2 regions of the Rhizobium sp. 01L419 genome follow, and region 1 is predicted to be linked to the other one. Evidence: predicted binding sites of a transcription regulator. Region 1 holds the regulator's gene; the other holds the start of a gene.
The links. Region 1 encodes PhoB, which activates phosphate uptake and scavenging genes when phosphate is short. Its sites were predicted from a motif close to TGTCATNNANCTGTCAT; they were not measured.
Positions count from the first base shown of each region.

Region 2: the regulator PhoB is predicted to act here: its motif matches at 2,006-2,022, upstream of AC1DUP_RS24895 (DUF47 domain-containing protein).

Region 1 is NZ_JBFTSM010000003.1:128,409-131,820, reverse strand. Features, by position in the region: gene pstB (phosphate ABC transporter ATP-binding protein PstB) at 1-169, shown strand, start outside; gene phoU (phosphate signaling complex protein PhoU) at 213-926, shown strand; gene phoB (phosphate regulon transcriptional regulator PhoB) at 1,058-1,741, shown strand; gene AC1DUP_RS07605 (LysR family transcriptional regulator) at 2,022-2,945, opposite strand; gene AC1DUP_RS07600 (alpha/beta fold hydrolase) at 3,325-3,412, shown strand, end outside.
Region 2 is NZ_JBFTSM010000014.1:51,179-54,590, forward strand. Features, by position in the region: gene AC1DUP_RS24880 (isocitrate lyase/PEP mutase family protein) at 1-738, shown strand, start outside; gene AC1DUP_RS24885 (hypothetical protein) at 757-1,230, opposite strand; gene AC1DUP_RS24890 (NUDIX hydrolase) at 1,380-1,952, opposite strand; gene AC1DUP_RS24895 (DUF47 domain-containing protein) at 2,066-2,710, shown strand; gene AC1DUP_RS24900 (inorganic phosphate transporter) at 2,710-3,412, shown strand, end outside.

The DNA.
Region 1 (3,412 bases):
CTACACGATCGTCATCGTGACGCATTCCATGCAGCAGGCCGCTCGCGTATCGCAGCGCACGGCCATGTTCCACCTCGGCAACCTGGTCGAGGAGAACGATACCGACAAGATGTTCACCAACCCGGACGATCCGCGTACCCAGGACTACATCATGGGTCGCTTCGGCTGATTTTGGCGATGTGAAGCCTTCCCGATTTCGAGGACAAAGCCCCATGGCATCAACACATATTTTCTCTGCTTACGATGACGATCTGAAATTCCTGTCCCGGCGCATTTCCGAGATGGGTGGCCTTGCCGAACAGATGGGCGGCGACGCTGTCCGCGCGCTCGTCAACGGCGATACCGCGCTTGCTCAGAAGGTCATTTCCGACGATGTGATCCTCGATCACGCCGAGCGCGAGATCAACGACAAGGCGATCGTCACGATCGCCCGTCGCCAGCCGATGGCCTCCGACCTTCGCGAGATCATGGGTTCGATCCGCATCGCCGCCGACCTCGAGCGCGTCGGCGATCTCGGCAAGAACACGGCAAAGCGCGTCATCGCGGTGCAGAGCACCGGCGTTCCGCGCAAGCTCGCCCGCGGCCTCGAGCATCTCTCCGAACTGGCGCTCGTCCAGCTCAAGGAAGTGCTCGACGTCTACACCAATCGTTCAGCTGACAAGGCGAATGCGATCCGCGAACGCGACGACGAGATCGACGCGATGTACACTTCGCTGTTCCGCGAACTCCTGACCTACATGATGGAAGATCCGCGCAACATCACGAGCTGCACGCATCTTCTCTTCTGCGCCAAGAACATCGAGCGCATCGGCGACCATGCAACCAACATCGCCGAGACGATCTACTACATGGCAACCGGCGCCCAGCCGGAGGGCGAACGTCCGAAGGACGACAGCTCCAATACCGTTGGTGCGGTGACGGAGTAATCCGGACCTGCCGATTGCGTGCGCGCCCCGCGCTGGGGCGCGCAAGGGTCGCAGCCAATTCCGAGTTCCTGCATGGTCCCTTGCTTAAATCACCCCCGGTTTAAGGATCATGCATTAGGAGACTGACACGCATGATCCCAAGAGTTGCAGTTGTTGAAGATGAAGAGGCACTCAGCGTGCTTCTCCGCTACAATCTCGAGGCTGAAGGTTTCGAGGTGGATACGATCCTCCGTGGCGACGAGGCCGAAATCCGGCTTCAGGAGCGCACCCCGGACCTGCTCATCCTTGACTGGATGCTGCCGGGCGTTTCCGGCATCGAGCTCTGCCGCCGGCTGCGCATGCGGCCGGAAACCGAGCGTCTGCCGATCATCATGCTGACGGCACGCGGCGAAGAGAGCGAGCGCGTTCGCGGTCTCTCGACCGGCGCGGATGACTATGTCGTCAAGCCCTTCTCCACGCCGGAACTCGTTGCCCGCGTCAAGGCGATGCTGCGACGCGCCCGTCCGGAGGTTCTCTCCACCGTTTTGAAATGTGGTGATATCGAGCTCGATCGCGAAACCCATCGCGTCCATCGCAAGAGCCGCGAAGTCCGCCTCGGCCCGACCGAATTCCGCCTCTTGGAATTCCTGATGTCGTCGCCGGGCAGGGTCTTCTCCCGCTCGCAGCTTCTCGATGGCGTCTGGGGTCACGATATCTACGTGGATGAACGCACCGTCGACGTCCATGTCGGCCGCCTGCGCAAGGCGCTGAATTTCTCCAACATGCAGGATGTCATCCGCACCGTCCGCGGCGCGGGATATTCCATGGAAGCCTGATCCGAGTGATCGGAGGTCACGAACGGGTCGCTCGGGTTTTCCCGGGCGGCCCGTTTGTTTGTTCGGGTGGGCTTTTTAAGAGTAGGCGTTGCCTTGCTGACACCTTGACCGACATGCCCCTTGCATCGCGAGGGCTCAAGCGATGACGGGGACATCTGCTATGCGCCGATTGCGAACATTCTCTGAGCCTTGAGCATCGACTGATTTGGGGCCGGAAGGGGACTGTCGGCTTGCTGGCGTTAGCCAATCGAAGCCGTCACCAAGATGAGCGTGAGCTCTGCTATGGAACTTCAGCATATCGGATGATGCTCTGATTTTGTACGTTGGCGACTAATTCATCAGAACGAGACAAAAATCGGCGGAGCAAAGGTGAGGAATTTGAATCGTTGTATCCTAAGGTGAGATCAATTGTCGGAGGCACACCCTCAAGTGCTCTAGCAACGACATTTGGCGTCAGCATATTTTGCGCATAAAGCGGAATAAGCGTTATTCCACCTGTAGACACGACGAGCGACATTGCTGATGGCAGGCCTTCACCTTCGTACTCTGCCTTGAGTGTGATCCCAACGTTCGACGCGTACTCCTGGATCAGGGATTGCAATACCGGAGAAATTCTAGCCGAACTGACGTAAGTTTCGCGGGCAAGATCCTGTGGCCGGATCTTTTTCTGCGACGTCAAGCGATGGTCAGCCGGCAGCACGGCGATCAGTGGCTCCTTGGCTAAAAACTTGAACGACACACCAACACTCTGCGTCTCGGGGCGAAGGAAAGCGACGTCCAGCTTGCCTCGCATCAGCGCCAGAGCAAGGTCCGGGGAAGACTGACTGGACAATATGATTTCAACCTCCGGCGCTTCCTCACGAATAATGCGCAGTGCGTGGGGTAGCCACACGACCTCTTGCCCTGCGAGAAAACCGATAGTGAACGACTGCTTTTGCGGCTGTTCTGCCCGCCGGGCCCCTTCCGCAGCCGCCTCGACTTGCAACAACGCCAGCCGCGCGTGATCAAGAAACACTTTACCGGCGGCAGTGAGCGTCACGCCGCGCGGCTGCCGTTCCAGCAGTTTTACACCGACTTCGGTTTCCAGATCGCGAATTTGCCTGCTGAGTGAGGGCTGGGAAGTGTGTAGCCGCCGCTCGGCTGCGGTCAGTAAGCTTCCCTCTTCCGCAACAGCAATAAAATAACGCAAATGCCTGAGTTCCATCGCGTCCTCGCTATGCCTTTAAGGCATAGCTCGAACGTACAAGGTATTTGTCCTTGATAAAAGGGGGATTTAATTAACGCCGCAATCTAGGGACATAGTCGAACGCCTCACCGGAAGTATTTCGCAGTGAACTGTGTCCAGTCAGAGAAGGAAAGCTAAATGTCTAAAAGCCTACCTGTCGTGACCTGCAATCATCGGCGCTGACCTACATTATGTGAGACTGACCAATTCTTGTGTCGGATCATGTGCCTAGGCCTCGAAAGTTGAGGCATGCGTGGCAATCTTGCGTCGGCTATTGCAATAGCGCGTGGATGAATGGCTTTATTTAGTGATTTATTATCTTCGAATGAATGTTTAACAGCGCAGATGGAGCGACGCGATGCCTACAATCACGACTAAAGACGGCGTAAACATCTTCTACAAAGACTGGGGCACAGGCCAGCCGATCGTTTTCAGCCACGGCTGGC
Region 2 (3,412 bases), on a different contig from region 1:
ACGAGCCTCGGTTTCGAGGCCCTGGCGACGACCAGCGCCGGTTATGCCTTTTCGAAAGGCAAGCGGGATTCCTTTGCGAGCCTGACGCGGGGCGAGATCCTCGACAATGCCGCCGAGATCGTTGGTGCGACCGATCTTCCCGTCTCGGCCGATCTCGAAGACGGGTTTGGTGCGGCGCCCGAAATCTGTGCCGAGACGATCCGGCTGGCATCCGAAGTCGGTCTTATCGGCGGATCGATCGAAGACGCCACCGGCGATCCGGCAAGGCCAATCTATGATCTGTCGCAGGCCGCCGAACGCGTGCAGGCCGCCGCGGAAGCGTCGCGGACACTGCCTTTCCTGCTGACGGCGAGGGCAGAAAATTTTCTCTGGAACCGGCCCGACCTCGATGACACGATCCGGCGACTGCAGGCTTTTTCTGCAGCCGGCGCCGATGTGCTCTATGCGCCCGGGCTGCCTGATATCGACGCCATTCGAACCGTCTGCGCCGCCGTCGACAAACCGGTCAACGTGGTGATGGGCCTGAAAGGGCCGCGCTACAGCGTTGCCGAACTCTCGGCTGCCGGCGTGCGCCGTGTGAGCGTGGGCGGATCCTTTGCGCGCGCGGCACTTGGTGCACTGCTGCGGGCGGCCGAGGAGGTGAAATCGTCGGGCACCTTCACCTACGCCGCCGATGCGATCCCGGCAGCCACGCTCAGCCAGCTCATGTCGCAGGAGAAGCAGGGCGACCGGCAGTAGGGCAGCATCGATGGCCTCTCATTGCGGATTGGTGATGAGGTCGGGAAATTTGTAGTATATGCAGTCGCTCATTACGAAGAGCGACATGCCGGTATCGCCGAGCTCGTAAGATGAGAGCTCCCACTCGAAGGTGTCGTGACCGTCATACCCGGCCACTAATGCCATCAGGCTCAACTCCCGGTACGGTCCTGGGGGAAACATTGCGCCATACATCGTCACCTCCTTTCCGGCGAATTCGCCTTTAATGACCCTCCTGATCTCCAGATCCGCCCGGATCATCCGGGTCGGGAATTCGTTCGTCACGACCAAACCGGATTCGCCGATGAAAAGCGATTTCACCCTGGCCTCGACCACCACCTTCGCCTTTGCCAGCAGCTCATTCTGCGGAGGACATCGCGGCATCCCGACTGCTGGCCGCAGGCAGAGGACCAACAGGACGAAAATCGCATGGAAGCCTGTTTGCATGCGCGCGCTCGATGATGCTCCGGGCATCGGTGTTTCCCCATTCGGGCAGGCCAATTCCTGCCAGTTGCGCGAAGCTGGACTCGAATTGCGGCTTATCCGCCGCTTTACGATGGCGGCCCGGCGTCAAACAGGTGATGGTTGTAAGTGCAAGATAACAGAACCCGGATGCCTGCCAATCAACCATTCTTCTTGCGCTGTTTCTGCTTGCCGTGCCGGGGGCGAAAATCGACGAGCAGGGATTTCAGTTCGAGTTCGCGCACGCGCCGTGCCGCTTCATCGGGGCTGACCCAGTCCAGCACGCGCTGGCCGACCTCCCTGAATTCGCTTTGTGCTGCCTCCACCTCGATCTGGAAGATATCGACGATGCAGGGAGCGACGTCACCGTCGTCCAGTTCCTTCAGATAGGTGTAGCGGCCAATGGGATGCTTGCTGACCGCTCCGCGCACGCCGGCTTCCTCCCACGCCTCGATGGCGGCCGCTTCATGCGGTTTCTTCTTTTTCATCGGCCAGCCCTTGGGAATGATCCATCGGCCGCTGTCACGCGTGGTGACGACGAGGATCTCGATCTCGGGACTCTTGTTTGCGGGGTTCTTGTTATCGTGGCCGGCATTCCCGCGACGGAAGCAGAGCGCGCCATATTGCTGGCGAAAGGCGCCGGAGAAGAGCTTCTCGGGCCTCGCTGCAAGTTGCTTCAGCAGTGGCTGGGATGTGCCGGCGCGGGATTTTGCGCCTTTTTTATTGGATTTCATGACATCTAGCATTGTCAAATTTTACTTTTTCGATCAATTGCCTGCGACGCTTTATGACAGATTTATGACAGTCTCCTATGGACAGTCGTTCGCACAGGGAAGGATCGCCCGAGATGATGAGCGTGTTTCGCAAGATGATGCCGCGGGAGGACCGCTTCTTCGATATGTTCTCCAGGCATGCGAAAACCGTGGTGGCAGCAGCCGAGGCGATGGAGAAGCTCCTGAAAGGCGAGGCGGTTCAGGAAAATTGCGACCGTATCGTCGCGCTGGAGGACGAAGCCGACCAGATCACCCGCGAGGTGCTGCTGGCGATCCGCCGCAGCTTCATCACGCCTTTCGACCGCGGCGACATCAAGGATCTGATCCAGTCCATGGATGATGCTATCGACATGATGCACAAGACGGTGAAGATCATCCGGCTCTTCGAGCAGTCGAGCTTCGATCCGCTGATGCGGGAAATGGGCGGCGAGATCATCAAGGCAGCGATCCTGATGCAGCAGGCGATCGGGCTGCTCGACAAGATCGGCGCCAATGCCTCGCGGCTGTCGGCGATTGCCGAGGAGATCACCCGGGTCGAGGGACGCTCCGACGAGCTGCATGACGAAGGGCTGAAGGACCTCTATCGCCGGCATGGGCCCAGCGGCAATGCCATGGCCTACATGATCGGCAGCGAGATCTATTCCAACCTGGAAAAGATCGTCGACCGGTTCGAGGACGTGGCCAACGAAATCAGCGGCGTCGTCATCGAGAACGTCTGATGGAAGCCTCTCTCTCCCTTCCGCTGCTGGTCGGCCTGATCGGTGTGGCGCTGTTCTTCGATTTTCTGAACGGGCTGCATGATGCGGCAAACTCGATAGCGACGATCGTCTCCACCCGGGTGCTGAGGCCGCAATATGCCGTCGCATGGGCCGCCTTCTTCAATTTCATCGCCTTTCTGTTCTTCGGCCTGCATGTTGCCGAAACGCTCGGCACCGGCATCATCGACCCGGCCATCGTCTCGCCGCAGGTGATCTTTGCGGCGCTGATGGGGGCGATCGTCTGGAACATCGTCACCTGGCTGTTCGGCATACCCTCATCGTCGTCGCATGCGCTGGTCGGCGGGCTTGTCGGAGCGGGGCTCGCGAAGGTCGGCGTCAGCTCGATCGTCTGGAGCGGGTTGTTGAAGACGGTGGGCGCGATTTTCCTCTCGCCGGCGATCGGCTTTTTCCTGGCGCTGTTCTTCGTCCTCGTGGTTTCCTGGATGTTCGTGCGCCAGACGCCCTTTGCCGTCGACCGCACCTTCCGTTTCATGCAGTTCATCTCGGCCTCGCTCTATTCGCTCGGCCATGGCGGCAACGATGCGCAGAAGACCATGGGCATCATCGCCATTCTGCTGTTCAGCCAGGGGCATCTTGGCGGCAGTTTCCATGTGCCGCTCTGGGTGGTCATCTCCTGCCAGTCGGCGATGGCGCTCGGCACGC